Regions from separate parts of the Streptomyces sp. NPDC059455 genome, predicted to be linked through region 1. Evidence: riboswitches for the same ligand, from Rfam matches in the RefSeq annotation. Region 1 holds a riboswitch; the other holds the start of a gene.
The links. A riboswitch is a leader RNA that binds a small molecule or an ion and turns the genes downstream of it on or off. The one in region 1 is predicted to bind cobalamin.
Positions count from the first base shown of each region.

Region 2: it holds a riboswitch for cobalamin, as region 1 does, so the genes downstream of both, ACFXB5_RS06780 (ABC transporter substrate-binding protein) here and metE (5-methyltetrahydropteroyltriglutamate--homocysteine S-methyltransferase) in region 1, are expected to answer to the same signal.

Region 1 is NZ_JBHYVB010000032.1:6,319-14,152, reverse strand. It holds gene ACFXB5_RS14140 (hypothetical protein) at 1-568, shown strand, start outside; gene ACFXB5_RS14135 (endo-alpha-N-acetylgalactosaminidase family protein) at 776-3,814, shown strand; gene ACFXB5_RS14130 (helix-turn-helix domain-containing protein) at 4,033-4,947, shown strand; gene ACFXB5_RS14125 (hypothetical protein) at 5,115-5,324, shown strand; cobalamin riboswitch at 5,393-5,615, shown strand; gene metE (5-methyltetrahydropteroyltriglutamate--homocysteine S-methyltransferase) at 5,782-7,834, shown strand, end outside.
Region 2 is NZ_JBHYVB010000013.1:59,431-67,264, forward strand. It holds gene ACFXB5_RS06755 (DUF305 domain-containing protein) at 1-105, opposite strand, end outside; gene ACFXB5_RS06760 (DUF1996 domain-containing protein) at 219-1,163, opposite strand; gene ACFXB5_RS06765 (DUF2165 domain-containing protein) at 1,356-1,895, opposite strand; gene ACFXB5_RS06770 (carboxymuconolactone decarboxylase family protein) at 2,069-2,542, shown strand; gene ACFXB5_RS06775 (RNA polymerase sigma-70 factor) at 2,568-3,491, shown strand; cobalamin riboswitch at 3,519-3,733, shown strand; gene ACFXB5_RS06780 (ABC transporter substrate-binding protein) at 3,793-4,833, shown strand; gene ACFXB5_RS06785 (FecCD family ABC transporter permease) at 4,905-5,918, shown strand; gene ACFXB5_RS06790 (ABC transporter ATP-binding protein) at 5,915-6,745, shown strand; gene ACFXB5_RS06795 (hypothetical protein) at 6,925-7,410, shown strand; gene ACFXB5_RS06800 (nuclear transport factor 2 family protein) at 7,413-7,805, shown strand; gene ACFXB5_RS06805 (CGNR zinc finger domain-containing protein) at 7,789-7,834, shown strand, end outside.

The sequences.
Region 1 (7,834 bases):
GATGCTTACCCGCGCACTGTTCCACCTCCGGCTGATGAACGACGACGGCCGGCAGACGGTCTACGCCGTCGACGTCAAGCATCAGAACACGTCGGACGGCTACGTCAAGGCCCATCTGTACCTCGATGGCAGGCATCACGCCGAGTCCAAAGTCCCTGCCGTCTTCCCCGTCCAGGGCGGCACCGTCGAAGTAAGGGCGAGCGGCTTCGGACTCAAGCGCTGCCACTACGTCACCGCCGAGGGGGCCGAGCTCCAGCTCATCCCGGACCCCCGCTCCGCCGAGGGGCGCCGCGCGCGCCTCGACCGATCGCACCCCGGACTGAGCCGCTTTATCGGCTTCCTCTCAGTGATCATGCTCGTCGTCGGCCTGGTTCTCCTGATCCTTCAGCTCGCCGAACAGGTCACCCGGGCGCCGGAGGGCGTCGCCCAGTACGTCGGGACGTTCACCTCGCCCATTGATCTGTCGGCATGGGGCAACACCGTGGTCGGGCTCGTCACCGTGGCGGCCAGCACCGAGCGGGCGCTGCGGCTGCGGTACAGCCGGCTGCTCGACGGCGCGGCGGGCTGATCCCAGTTCCTCGGACTGGTCGTGGCCGCTTGTCGTGATGGGCGCCACGGTCCGTTAGTCCAACACCCCCGCGCACTTGTCCATGGGCGGCCGCCCCGCCGCCGTCCCAAGGTGGAGCACTGTTCCCACCAGCGAGGGAGGAGCGGCGCGTTGACCCACACAGAGGAGGGGCGGCCGGGAGCGTGGCGGCCCGGCCGCAGAGCGGTCATGGTTACCACCACACTGGCCGGAATCGGAACGGCCATCAGCGCGGGCGGTGGCACCGCGCACGCCCGTGACACCGAGCGCACATTGCGGTCGAAGCGGCTGGAGGTCCGGGTGGACCCGGAGTTCCCGCGCATCGTCGCGTACACCGACCGCGAGAGCGGCGCGGTGCTGTACGGGCAGCGGGAGCCGGTCCGTACGGTGCTCATCGACGGCGTCGAACACACCCCCCGCACCACCGCCGTCACCAGCGGCCCGGACCACATCAGCTACACCCTCGCCTTCGGCGCGGACGCCGAGATCGACATCCGTGTCCGGGTCAGCGAATGGCAGGTCGACTGGCGCGTCACCCGGATCGCCGACACCGACGCGCTGCGCGTGGGCACCCTGCGCATCCCCGGCCTCGCGTTCCTCAGTGTCGGCGCCGACCAGCCGGGCGCCACCCTGCTGGCCGCGCGGATCGACCTCGACCAGGCCAAGAGCGGTGACACCGTGGTCCGGCCCACGGCCGACACGCCCACCGACGACGACCCCATCGGCTGCGCCTACGCCGTCGTCAGCACCGACCGGCTCGCCGCCGCCGTCGAGACCAACACGGTCTGGGACAAGCCCTCCTCCGCCGCGGGCACCACGTGGGAGAACGGACGGCTGTGGCGGCAGACGGTGCGCGAGGACGGGCAGATCACCGCCCGGCTCTGCTGCGGTGAGTGGACCCACCGGGCCGCCACCGCTCCCGTCGGCGCCACCGAGCCGCTGCCCTGGGCCACCGTGGTCCTCACCCGGGACCGCAACGGCGACGGCGTGGTCGACTGGCAGGACGCCGCCATCGCCTTCCGCGACATCATGGTCAATCCGCTCGGCGCCGACGAGCAGCATCTGCGGGTCGTCCCGCACATCCCGTTCAACTTCGCCAGCCAGGCCACCAACCCGTTCCTCGACACCCTCGACAATGTCAAGCGCATCGCGCTGGCCACCGATGGACTGCGGCAGTACACCCTGCTCAAGGGCTATCAGTCGGAGGGCCATGACTCCGCCCACCCCGACTACGCGGGCAACTACAACACCCGCGCCGGTGGTCTGGCCGACCTCAACACCCTGCTGCGCTCCGGACGCCGCTGGAACAGCGACTTCGCGGTGCACGTCAACGCCACCGAGTCCTATCCGGTGGCCAACGCCTTCTCCGAGACACTGGTCGACAGACACGACAAGCAGTGGGACTGGCTGGACCAGTCGTACCGCATCGACGCCCGCCGCGACCTGGTCTCCGGCGATATCGTCCGGCGTTTCCAGGACCTGCGGAACGACACCGACCCGGCCCTCGCCGGTCTCTACATCGATGTCTTCCGCGAGTCCGGCTGGAACTCCGACCGGCTCCAGCGGGCCCTGCGCGAGCAGGGCTGGCGGGTGGCCACCGAATGGGGCCACGGGCTGGAGCGCTCCTCGCTGTGGTCGCACTGGGCCACCGAGACCGACTACGGCCCGGACAGCTCGCGCGGTATCAACTCCCGGCTCATCCGCTTCCTCCGCAACCACCAGAAGGATGCCTTCGCCGACAAGTGGCCCACCCTGCTCGGCATCCCCCGGATGGGCAACTTCGAGGGCTGGACCGGCAAGACCGACTGGACCGCCTTCTACCGGCTCATCTGGACCCACAGTCTGCCCGCCAAGTATCTCCAGGCGTACCCCATCCGCACCTGGGGCGACCACGAGATCACCTTCGAGGGGCCCGGCCGCACCTCCGTCACCGACACCGGCGGCGTCCGCCGCATCACCACCGACGGGCGGCTGGTCTACGACGGCGGTGGCTATCTGCTGCCCTGGGAGCCGCGCGAGGCCACCGACCCCGCCAAGCTCTACCACTACAACCCGGCGGGTGGCACCACCCGTTGGCGGCTGCCGCGCGGCTGGTCGGGACGGCGGTCCGTGGTGCTGTACCGCCTCACCGACCAGGGGCGCGCCAAGCCGGTCACCCTGCCGGTGCGCGACGGCCACATCAGCGTCACCGCCGACCCCGACGTCCCCTATGTGGTGCTGCGCTCCCCCGCCCCTGCCCAGGCGGCGCCCGGCTGGGGCGAGGGCACCCCGCTGTACGACCCCGGTTTCCACTCCGGTTCGCTGCGCGGCCGGCAGACCACCGGCCCGGCCACCGTGGAACGCGGTGCGCTGGGCGACTACGAACTGGTCATCGGCGAGGGCGCCGCCGCCACCGTCGGCCAGCGCATCGGCCGGCTGGCCCCCGGCGGCTATGTGGCCTCCGTACAGGTGGAGGTGGGGGCGGAGGCCGGTGAGCGGCGGCGGGCCGCGCTGCGGGTGCACACCGCCGACGGCGTCACCGCGGAGAACTGGACCGAGACCTCGACCGCCGTGAACCACATGGCGGCCGACCGCAAACACGGCACCCGTTTCCAGCGGATGTTCACCTACTTCACCGTCCCCGACGGCGGCGGCCCGGTCACCCTCACCCTCGACGTGGCGGCGGGGCGGGCCCGGGTCCGCTTCGACCGGCTGCGGGTCGTGCGGGCCCGGCGGACCACGAGGCCCGGCGCGCTGGTGTACGAGGACTTCGAGCGGGTGCCCCAGGGCTGGGGCCCGTTCGTCAAGGGCGACGCGGGCGGGGTGACCGACCCGCGGACGCATATCGCGCGGCGGCACGCCCCGTACACTCAGGCCGGTTGGAACGGCAAGGTGATCGACGATGTGCTCGAGGGCGGCCAGTCGCTGAAGTCGCGCGGCGAGAACCCGGGCCTGGTCTACCGTACGGTGCCGCACACCGCCCGCTTCCGCCCCGGGCGGTGCTACCGGGTGACCCTGACCTACGCCAACGAGGCGGCCGGTCAGTACGCATGGGTCACGGCCGTGGACGAGCCCGGGGCGCGGGAGCTGGAGCGCACCCCGCTGCCCGCCGCCACCGGGCGGGCCACGCACGGCTACACCGTCACCGCGCCCGCGGACGGCGAGCTGTGGGTGGGGCTGCGGAAGACCGGCGACAGCGGCACCGCGGAGTTCACGCTCGACTCCTTCACCGTGGAGGAGCTGGACTGACACCGCGCGGGGAGCGGGGCTGACACCGCGGAGGGAGCGGGGCTGACACCGCGGAGGGAGCGGGACGGCCCGCACACGTGTCCCGCTCCCCGCGGTCCCCACCTTCGGTTACGTGTCCATCCACCCCGCCGCACGGCCCCCTCCCGCCCCCTGGCGAGCGGGCGGTCCGTGGGCGAAGATCTGCGGGTGGGGGCGCAGCCGACCGGAGGGGACCGCGGATGTATCACACCTGGATGCGGTACTTCACGCCCAGCCCGGCCCATCACCGGCTCGGCCTGGTGTGTCTCGGTGTCGGCCTCCAGCACGGCGCCCTGCCCGTCGTCGGCCCGCGGGTCCTCGACCATCATGTGGCGGTGGTCATCAGCGCGGGCCGCGGCTGGTTCCGCGGCGCGGACGGCCGCCGCCGTACCGTCACCGCGCCCGCGCTGCTCTGGCTCACCCCCGGTGTCAGCCACCACTACGGCCCGGACCCGGACACCGGATGGGACGAGGCGTTCGTCGACTTCACCGGCCCGGCCACCGCCGCGTACGCCGATCTGGGCTATATCGACCCGGACCGTCCGGTGGTCGCGCTCACCGACACCGCCACCGCCCGTACGGCCATCGGTCGCATCGTCCGCGCCGCGCGCCGGGGCAATCCGTTCCTGGAGGTCGAGACGGCCGCCGCCGTCCATGAACTCCTCGTCGCCCTGCGCCGCGTGCGCGCCGGTGGCGGCTCGGACGGCCATCCGGTGCTCCAGGCGCTGGCCAGGGACGCCTTCCAATCCCTGTCGGTGGCCGAGCACGCCGCCCGGCACGGCATGACACCGGCCGAACTGCGCACCGCGGTACGGCGCGGCGCGGGGTGCAGCCCCAAGGACTACCTCCTCGGGATCCGGCTGGGCCGGGCCAAGGAGCTCCTCGTCGGTACCGAAATGCCGGTGGCCGCCATCGCCCGCCGCGTCGGCTACGACGACCCCGCCTACTTCAGCAGGCTGTTCGCCCGCCGCGTGGGCACCGCACCGGTCCACTTCCGCGAGCAGCAGTGCCGCTCGGTCCCCGGCGGTTTCACCAACCGCGTCCCCGACCCGGCCCGCCCACCGACGATCCCGCCCTGCGCCCCGCCGGACGACGCACGGCTCGGCGGCGCATGACGAAACGGCGAGTGACGAGGCGGCGCATGACGAGGCGGCGCATGACGAGGCGGCGGGTGACGTGTTAGCCCATTGGGGGGACGTTGGGCCGCGATCCGCACGACAAAGGGGCACCATGCATGCGAAGCCGGTCATTTCCGGCCGCTCATCCCCATCAAGGAGTTCCCATGCGTATGCGGACCGCCCTGTCCACGCTCGCTCTCACCGCCGCGTCCCTCGCCGTCGGCGCGACCGGTGCCGTCGCGGAGGACGGCCCCGATGTCACCGTCAACAACGCCAGCAGCACGACCTTCCCCGGCGTATGCGCCAGCAACCAGTTCTCCTTCGTCACCGTCCCGGTCAACCTGGTGGGCCAGTCGGACTCCAGCTCGTGCTGACCCCCCGCGCCACGAGCCCGTGAGGGGCGGAACCCCCGGCCCACGCGGCCGGGGGTTTCCCATGCCGTAGGCTGGCCGGTGCAGCTGGTTCGCCCCGTCCGCCAGGCGGGACGCGTCGCAAGAGGGAACCCGGTGGAAATCCGGGACTGCCCCGCAGCGGTGAGCGGGAACGACCGCCGTCATACGCACTGGGTCCGGTGAGAGGGACCTGGGAAGCGACGGCCATTAGGTGTCCTCCTGAGGAGGACGCGCCCGTGAGTCCGAAGACCTGCCATCTGCCCGCGTACGGACCACCCGTGCGCGGACATCCCGGTGACCTCGAGGGCGGGTCGGCGAACATGCACCAGGCGGACGACCGCGCGCCTGCCGCGCGAGGTCGTGGCGTCCGGTCCGTCACCCTTCGCGCTCTCCTCCCGTCGCCGGGACCTCAGGGATTCATCTCGCGAAGGAGATCTCCGTGACCACCAAGTCCGCGGCCGCGGCGGCACGGGCCACCGTGTACGGCTACCCCCGCCAGGGCCCGAACCGGGAACTGAAGAAGGCGATCGAGGGCTACTGGAAGGGCCGCGTCACCGCCGAAGCGCTGAGGGCCACCACCGCCGAACTGCGCCGCGCCAACTGGCGGCGACTGGCCGGGGCGGGCATCGACGAAGTCCCCACGGGCGACTTCTCGTACTACGACCATGTGCTGGACACCACCGTCATGGTCGGCGCCATCCCCGACCGCCACCGGGACGCCGTCGCCGCCGACCCGCTCGACGGGTACTTCGCGATGGCGCGGGGCACTCAGGACGTGGCGCCGCTGGAGATGACCAAGTGGTTCGACACCAACTACCACTATCTGGTCCCCGAGCTGGGTCCGGACACGGTGTTCGCGGCCGACTCCGCCAAGCAGGTCGCGGAGCTCAAGGAGGCCCTCGCCCTCGGGCTGACCGCGCGGCCGGTCCTCGTCGGCCCCGTCACCTACCTCCTCCTCGCCAAGCCCGCGCCCGGCGCGCCCGCCGGCTTCGAGCCGCTCACCCTCCTGGACCGGCTGCTTCCGGTGTACGCCGAGGTCCTGGCCGATCTGCGGGCGGCCGGTGCCGAGTGGGTGCAGCTCGACGAGCCGGCCCTGGTCCAGGACCGCGCCCCCGCCGAGCGACACGCGGCCGGGCGCGCCTACCGTGACCTCGGCGCCCTCACCGACCGCCCGAAACTGCTGGTCGCCTCGTACTTCGACCGCCTCGGCGAGGCGCTGCCGGTGCTGGCCAAGGCCCCGGTCGAGGGGCTGGCGCTGGACTTCACGGAGGCCGCCGCGGCGCATCTGGACGCGCTGGCCGCCGTCGGCGGGCTGCCCCGCAAGCGACTGGTCGCCGGGGTCGTCAGCGGCCGCAACATCTGGGTCAACGACCTGGAAAAGTCCCTGACCACGCTCGGCACCCTGCTGGGCCTGGCGGACCGGGTCGATGTGGCCGCCTCCTGCTCGCTGCTGCACGTCCCCCTCGACACGACGGCCGAGCGGGACATCGAACCGCAGATCCTGCGCTGGCTGGCCTTCGCCCGGCAGAAGACCGCGGAGATCGTCACCCTCGCCAAGGGCCTGGCCCGCGGCACCGGCGCGATCACCGCCGAGCTGGCCGCGAACCGGGCCGACCTCGCCTCCCGCGCCAACTCCCCCATCACCCGCGACCCGGCCGTCCGCGCCCGCGCCGCCGCGGTCACCGGGGACGACGCCCGCCGCTCCCAGCCGTACGCCGAGCGCACCGCGGCCCAGCGCGCCCACCTCCGCCTGCCGCCGCTGCCGACCACCACCATCGGCTCCTTCCCGCAGACCGGCGAACTCCGCACCGCCCGCGCCGACCTGCGCCGCGGCCGGATCGACACGGCCGGTTACGAGGAGCGCATCAAGGCCGAGATCCAGGAGGTGATCTCCTTCCAGGAGCAGACCGGCCTGGATGTGCTGGTGCACGGCGAGGCCGAGCGCAACGACATGGTCCAGTACTTCGCCGAGCGGCTCACCGGCTATCTCGCCACACAGCACGGCTGGGTCCAGTCCTACGGCACCCGTTACGTCCGCCCGCCGATCCTGGCCGGTGACGTCTCGCGCCCCGAACCGATGACGGTGCGCTGGACGGCGTACGCCCAGTCCCTCACCGAACGCCCGGTCAAGGGCATGCTCACCGGCCCGGTCACCATGCTCGCGTGGTCCTTCGTCCGCGACGACCAGCCCCGCGGCGACACCGCGCGCCAGGTCGCCCTCGCCCTGCGCGACGAGGTGAACGACCTGGAGGCGGCCGGGACCTCGGTCATCCAGGTGGACGAGCCCGCGCTGCGCGAGACCCTGCCCCTGCGCACCGCCGACCGGCCCGCCTATCTGGCCTGGGCGACCGAGGCCTTCCGGCTCACCACCGGCGGGGTACGCCCCGACACCCAGATCCACACCCATATGTGCTACGCCGAGTTCGGCGACATCGTCCAGGCGATCGACGACCTCGACGCCGATGTCATCAGTCTGGAGGCCGCCCGCTCCC
Region 2 (7,834 bases), on a different contig from region 1:
GGCCTCGCCCGACGGCTTTCCGCTGCCCTCGCCGCATCCCGCGGCGAGCAGCACCACCAGCACCGCTACGGACGCCGCGCGCCGCGCGGCCGTGGCCGCTGTCATGTCGACTCCCCTCGTCACTCGCGGGCGTGGGTGCGGGCGGAGCCCCCCGTCACGGGGCTCCGCCCACCGGCGGGACGGGGCCGCCCTGCCGGGCTGTGCGTTCTCCTCCTCGGTCAGGGACGGCCGTCGGCACCGCACTTGACGATCACATTGATGCAGTCACGCACCCGCCGGGCCATCTCGTCCTCGGGCCAGGCGTTGAAGAAGTCACCGTGCATGGTGTATCCGGCGCCCGACGCCAGCTTGAGCCGCGCGGGGTCGCCGTTGACCGGGTAGCGGAGTACCTGGCGCAGCTTCGGCACGGCCACCGGGTGGGTCGCCGGGCACTGGTCACCGACCGGGTACGCCATGTGGCTCTTGTGGTCGGGGGAGTCGAGGTCCTTCCCGTTCCAGCACTGGGGGAAGTCGAGGTAGGACTCCAGCATCGAGTCGGACGGGCAGTTCACGAAGTCCTTGGAGGGGTTGACCTCTCCGTGGTGCAGGCACGACCAGCGTGCGATGGACGTGGGGTCGCCTACCCCGGTGGCCTTGGCGTTGCCCGCCACGATCCGCAGTCCCTGGGGGAGCGGCTTGATGGTCGCGATCACATCGTCGCGCACGCCTTCACCGAGGTAGTAGAAGGTGGTGCCGGTGGGCTCGATCTCCTTGCCGTTGGCGTAGAGGGTGGGGGTCCAGTACGACGACAGGTCGGTGGTCGGGCCGCAACTGGTCCGGCCCCGCTTCAGGGCGGCCAGATCGGTGTGCGCGTTGGTCGAGTCGTTGCCGAAGAAGCTGTGCATATGGGACGCGCCGGGGAGCCCCGGGAACACGATCGGGTCGTCCGGCAGCCGATGGGTGAACGGGCACTCGGCGACGAACTCCGCGACGCGCACCGGCGCTTTGGCGCTCCGCGGGCTCGACGCGACCTTGTCGGTGGCGCGGAGATCGGCCCGCGCACTGGCCGAGCCGGTGGACAGCATGGACAGGATGAGGCCGACGGCGGCGAGGACGACACCCGGACCTCGCCAGCGGCCGAGGACGCGCCGTAACGGCGGGAAGCGCGGGGGTGTAGGCGACATGACTCTCCTTTCCGTGCGCACACGGGAAGAGCGGAAGAGCGGGAGAGGCAGCCCAGCGGTGTGGTCACGCGGGGCCGTCGAGAGAGCGCTCTCACAGAGCGTTGCCGCGGACGTTAAAGGTGACTCAGGTCACTGTCAAGAGTCCGCGGCAACGATGGGTCCGCTGCCGCTTTCGAGTCGGTGGAGTGCCGGTCAGTCCGTGGCGTCGGGCTCGGTCCGCCCGGCCGCGAGCAGGTGGATGAGCAGCAGCACGATCCCGGAGATCAGGAAGACGCGGGTGGCGGCCTCCAGCCCGTTCCACGTCTTGGACTGCCACATGGCGAACCACTCGCCACCGATGGCGATGAACCCGGCGCCGAACAGCAGCATCAGCATCAACAGCCCCACGGTGCTGGCCTGACGGGCGCGGCGGACGCTGCCCCCGCGCAGTCCCGACCCCCACATGGCCGTCGCGGCGATGAGGACGAGGGCGGCGATGCTCTCCCAGACGATGATGGCGACGTAGGCGGTGTCCTGGAGAGCGGTGGACTTGATGGCCCGCCACATCAGGTCGTCGTCCTTGAACGTGGTGTCCATCGCCAGGACATGGCGGACGAATTGCTGATTGGTGTCGAAGTCGGTGATGTTGCCGAAGGCGACAAGCGCGATGTACAGGGCGATCGTCCCGGTGAGCACCGCCGAGACGGCGGAGTAGGCACGAAGGGAACGTATTCTGCCGGCTGGCTCGCTCACGATGACTCTGTCTCCCCGTTGTATTCCGTTGATCGGACCGAGCCGTAGCGTACAACTGTTTGGCCCGGTGGGCCCGTTGGCGGGGAGACGCAGGTCACATGCGTCCATGTCACAGGAGGTCGGGCCACCTCGTCTCAGGGGTGTAGCCACTGACAACCACCGAGGAGCACACCATGGACGCGCGACTGAACTACTTCGCCGGTCCGACCGCGGGCAAGGTCCTCAAGCCCGTCATGGCGGTGGGCAAGGCGGTCAAGGGATCGCCGCTGCCGCCCGCCACGCAGGAGCTGGTGGCGCTGCGCGTGAGCCAGATCAACGGCTGCGCCGGCTGCCTCGACATGCACACCAAGGAGGCCGCCGCGGCCGGTGAGACCGCCGTGCGGCTGAACCTGGTGGCGGCATGGCGGGAGGCCACGGTCTTCACCGACGCCGAGCGTGCCGCGCTGGAGCTGGCGGAAGAGGGGACCCGGGTGGCGGACGCGGCCGGTGGCGTCGGCGACGAGGTGTGGGCGAACGCCGCCAAGCACTACGACGAGGAGCAGCTCACCGCCCTGGTGATCCTGGTCTCGTTCATGAACATGGTGAACCGGCTGAACGTCATCACCCGGCAGCCGGCGGGCGACTACCAGGTCGGGCAGTTCCACTGACCGGCATCGGGGGAGGGGAATCCGCGTGAGTGAGGTCGAGGAGTTCGAGGAGCTGCGGCCGCTGCTGTTCTCGATCGCCTACCGGATCCTGGGCAGTGTGAGCGAGGCCGAGGACGCGGTGCAGGAAACATGGCTGCGCTTCGACGGCTCGGCCACCCGGCCCACGTCCACCAAGGCGTATCTGTCGGCCACGGTGACCCGCATCTCGATCGATGTGCTGCGCTCCGCGCGGGTGCGACGGGAGGAGTATGTGGGCCCGTGGTTTCCCGAGCCGCTGCTCAGCGATCCGTATCAGGATCCGGCCCGCGCGGTGGAGCTGGCCGACTCGGTGTCGATGGCGGCGCTGCTGCTCCTGGAGCGGCTCAGCCCGCTGGAGCGGGCGGTGTTCGTGCTGCGGGAGGTGTTCGCCTTCGGATTCGACGAGATCGCCACGGCGGTGGGGCGGTCGGAGGCGGCATGCCGGCAGCTGCTGGTGCGGGCGCGGCGCCATATGCGGGCCGGACGGCCGCGGTTCGCGGCGGACCGGCAGGAGCGGCAGGAGCTGGCCACGCGGTTCTTCGACGCGCTGAAGGACGGCGATGTGGGCGGGCTGCGGAAGCTGCTGGCCGCCGATGTGCGGCTGGTCGGGGACGGTGGCGGCAAGGCCCCGCAGCTGGCCAGGGCCGTCATGGGCGCGGAGAACGTGGCGCGGCTGCTGGGCAATGTCTTCCCCTGGCTGCTGCGGATCGATGCGTCGTTGGAGCCGCGTGAGGTCAACGGCCAGCCCGGTGCGATCCTCCGGGACCGGGACGGCAAGGTGCTCCACACCCTGGTCCTCGATGTGCTCGACGGGCAGATCCAGACCATTCGCACGGTGGTCAACCCCGACAAGCTGGGCCACCTCGGGCCGGTCGGCGACGCCTGGGCCGTGGACCGCGAGGTGAAGCGGGCCCGTCGGCGGCCGAACTGACCGTGGGACGCGAGCGTTCGACGCTCTTGGTAGTCTCGGGGAGCCAGTCGTGCCACATCCGAGGCCAGGGAATCCGGTGCGAATCCGGAACTGACGCGCAGCGGTGAGGGGGACGGGCGGGGCATGTGACACCACTGGGAGGAGTCCGTGACGGCCGTGGGGCCGTCGCGAACGAGCACCGGGAAGGAGCCCCGTCCGGACGAGCCCGAGTCCGAAGACCTGCTGGCACCTCCGCGCCCGGTGCGCGGGGGACGTCCGTAGGCCAGGCTCCGCGTACGAGCCCCGACCACCGAGGCTGCCCGTGCTCCGCTCCGCCCGCCGTACCGCGGCGTTCCTGCTCGCCCCCGCCCTTCTGCTCACCGCGTGCGGTGGCTCCGGCCATGACGACGCGGCCGCCGGAAAGCCCGCCGGTTCGGGCTATCCGCGCACGATCGACAACTGCGGCCACAAGACCACCTTGAAGTCCGCCCCGAAACGGGCCCTCTCGCTCAACCAGGGCACCACGGAGATCCTGCTCTCGCTCGGCCTCGCCGACCGCATGGTGGCCACCGCCACCTGGACCGACCCGGTGATGAAGGGCCTGGAGAAGGCCAACGCCACGGTGGAGCGTCTGGCCGACAACGCGCCGTCCTTCGAGAAGTCCCTGGACGCCGAACCCGACTTCGTCACCGCCTCGTTCGTCTCCACCCTCGGCAAGGGCGGCGTGGCCACCCGCGAGCAGTTCGAGAAGCTGGGCGTGCCCACGTATGTCTCGCCGTCCGACTGCGCGGCGGGCAGGGACACCGACAGCGGTGGCGACGGCTCCCGCGGCAAGCCCCTCACCCTTGATGTGGTGTACGGCGAGATACGCGATCTGGCCCACGCGTTCGGTGTCGACGAGCGCGGCGAGAGGCTCGTCGCGCGGCTGAAGGAGCGCGTTCGCAAGGCCACGGAGGGACTGGACGCCTCCGGTGTCTCCCTCATGTACTGGTTCGCCAACTCCCAGTCGCCCTACCTCGCCGGCTGCTGTGGCGCGCCGGGCGCCATCACCCGGGCCGTCGGGGCGGAGAACGCCTTCTCCGACACCCACGACGAGTGGCCGCAGATCAACTGGGAGACCGTGGCCGACCGCGACCCGGACGTCATCGTCCTCGGCGATCTCACGCGCGAGCAGCAGACCGCGGAGACCGCCCAGGCGAAGGTGCGTTTCCTCGAGACCAACGCCGCCACCCGCAATCTCACCGCGGTGAGGAAGAAGCGGTACATCCTGCTGAGCGGGCAGGCCATGAACCCGTCCATCCGTACGGTCGAAGGGGTGGAACAGGTCGCCGCCGGGCTGCGCGACTTCGGGCTCGCCAAGTGAGTGCGCGCCAAGTGAATACGCGCCATGTGAGCACCCGCCGCGTGAGCAACCGCAACCTGGGCATCCGCCGTATGAGCACCCGCCTCCTGCCGCTGGTCGTGGGAGGGCTGGCCGCGCTGCTCGCGTCGGTCGCCTTCGCCGTGACCATCGGCCCGGCGGACATCTCCACGGCCGACGTATGGGCGGCGGTCACCGCCCATCTCGGCCTGGGGGAGAGCACCTTGCCGCCACTTCGGGACGGCATCGTGTGGAACCTGCGCATGCCGCGCACACTGCTCGCCGCCGTGTGCGGGGCGGGCCTCGCCCTCTGCGGGGCCGTGATGCAGTCCCTGCTGCGCAATCCACTGGCCGATCCCTTCGTCCTCGGGGTGTCCTCGGGTGCCTCCACCGGCGCCGTCACCGTGGTCGTGCTCGGCGTGGGCGGCGGGGCCGTGTCCCTGTCGGCGGGCGCGTTCACCGGTGCGCTGCTGTCCTTCGGCCTGGTGCTGGTGCTCAGCCACACTCTCGGTGGCAGCACCGACCGCGTGGTGCTGTCCGGAGTGGCCGCCATGCAGCTGTTCTCCGCGCTGACCTCGTTCATCGTCCTCACCTCCGCGGACGCCGACACCACCCGGGCCGTGCTGTTCTGGCTCCTCGGCTCGCTCACCGGCGCCGGGTGGGGCGATGTGCTGCTGTGTACCGCCGTCCTGGCCGCCGTCCTCGCGGTCTGTCTCGGCTACGCCCGCACCCTGGACGCGTTCGCCTTCGGGGAGGAGGCCGCCGCGGCGCTCGGCGTCCGGGTGGCCCGTACCCGTCTCGTCCTGCTGTGCGCGACCGCGCTGCTCACCGCGACCCTGGTCAGCTCCGCCGGGGCCATCGGCTTCGTCGGCCTGGTCCTCCCGCATGCCACCCGCGCCCTCACCGGCCCCGGCCACGCCCGTCTGCTGCCGGTCACCGCACTGGCCGGGGCCATCTTCCTGGTGTGGGTGGACACCGCCGCCCGCACCGTCATCGACCCCCAGGAGGTCCCGGTGGGCGTGGTGACGTCCCTCATCGGCGTACCGGCCTTCGTCGCCGTGCTCTACCGCGGCCGGAGGAAGCCATGACCGACGCCACCGCGGAAACCCCCGACTCGGAGCCCGCCGCCACCCCGGAAGCGGCCTCCGGGCTCCGCGCCGACCGCGTCAGCCGCCGCACCGACGGCCGGCTGATCGTCGACGGCATCACCCTCACCCTGCGCCCCGGCGAGACGGTTGCCCTGCTCGGTCCCAACGGCTCAGGGAAATCAACCCTGTTGCGGCTGCTCGCCGGGACCCTCGCCCCCTCCGCCGGAGTGGTCACCCTGGACGGCCGCGCCCTGCCACAGGTCGGCCGCCGCGCCACGGCGCGCCGTATCGCCACCGTCGAACAGCATGCCCACACCCAGACCGAGCTGACCGTCCGCGAGGTGGTGGCCCTCGGCCGTATCCCGCACCGGCGCGCCTGGGCGTCGGCCTCCGCCGTGGACACCCGGGCCGTCGACGCGGCCCTGGAGCGCAGCGGACTGACCGACCGGGCCGGTCAGTCGTGGCACACCCTCTCCGGTGGCGAACGCCAGCGCACCCAGATCGCCCGGGCCCTCGCCCAGGAACCGCGCGAGCTCCTGCTCGACGAGCCGACCAACCACCTCGACATCCAGCACCAGCTCGATCTGCTCGACCTCGTCGTCAGCCTGCCGATCGCCGCCGTGATCGCCCTCCACGACCTCAACCTCGCCGCGATGTACTGCGACCGCCTGCTCGTCCTCCGCGAGGGACGCGTCGTGGCCGAGGGCAGTCCCGGCGATGTGCTGACCCCGTCCTTGATCAAGCGGGTCTACGACGTCCAGGCCGATGTCACCCACGATCCGGGCCACCCGGTCATCCGCTTCCTGCGCGGGACGGCGAAGCCGTAAGACCCGGACCCCGAGCCGTGACACCCGGTCACCGGAGAACATCCAGGCCAAGCTGACCGTCCGCAACCGCGTCGAGATCGCGGCCTGGGCCTGGGACACCGGAGCGGAGCCATGTGTTGCGCGAGAGTGTCGACACCTGCTAATCATTTAACACGTGTCGTCGTGGAGGAGGGCGGGCCATGAGCGCGCAACGGGGATCGGTCGTGCTCCGGCGGCCGCATCGTCCTCGGGCCATTGGCTTCCTGGGCCTGGAGACGGTCGGTGGATGGGCCGTGAAGGTGTACGGCATCAGCGCGTGGACCGATGTGCCGCGTCCCGCGCTGGTGGCCGCGACCGTGGAGACCGCGGCCTCGGTGCTGCCCAGCCCCGCTCGGACGGACAGCCGCCATGGCATCGGGTTCGCCATCGCGCATGACGCGGCCGACCGCTGTTTCGCGCTGGTGGACTGGTGGCACGGGGAGAACGAGATCCATCAGCGACTGTTCTCGGCGCCCCTGGAGCAGCCGGACGCGCTGTCGCCGCACCCCGGTGAGGCCATCGGCTGCGTCTGGGAGCTGGCCGTCACCGACTTCGAACGCCGGGCATGGCTGCGCCATGTGCTCGCCAACCCCGACGGCCCGAACACGGATGCCTATCTCACCGCACGCTTCGCGGGAAGGGTTTAGTCATGGGGATGACACCGGAACGGCTGGCAGGCTTCGGCGAGGCATGGCGGCGGAAGGATCTCGACCTGCTGATGGAGTTCATGACGGACGACTGTGTGTTCCGCGCGTCCGTCGGCCCGGAGCCGGGCATGACCTTCCGCGGACGGGCCGAAGTGCGCAAGGGGTTCGAGCTGATGCTCGCCTACGACGCGGGGCTCGAATCGCGGCCCGGCGGGGTGGCCTTCATCGCCGGGAACCGGGGCGCTTCCCAGTGGTCCTACACCGGTACCGACACCGATGGCCAGGTCCACGAGGTGCACGGCTGCGACATGTTCGAGTTCGACGGCGATCGGATCCGGGTGAAGGATGCCTACCGGCGCGTTCACGGGGACATCGGTCATGCTGCCACCGACTAGGGCCGAGGAGGTCGAGGGCCTTCCGGTGG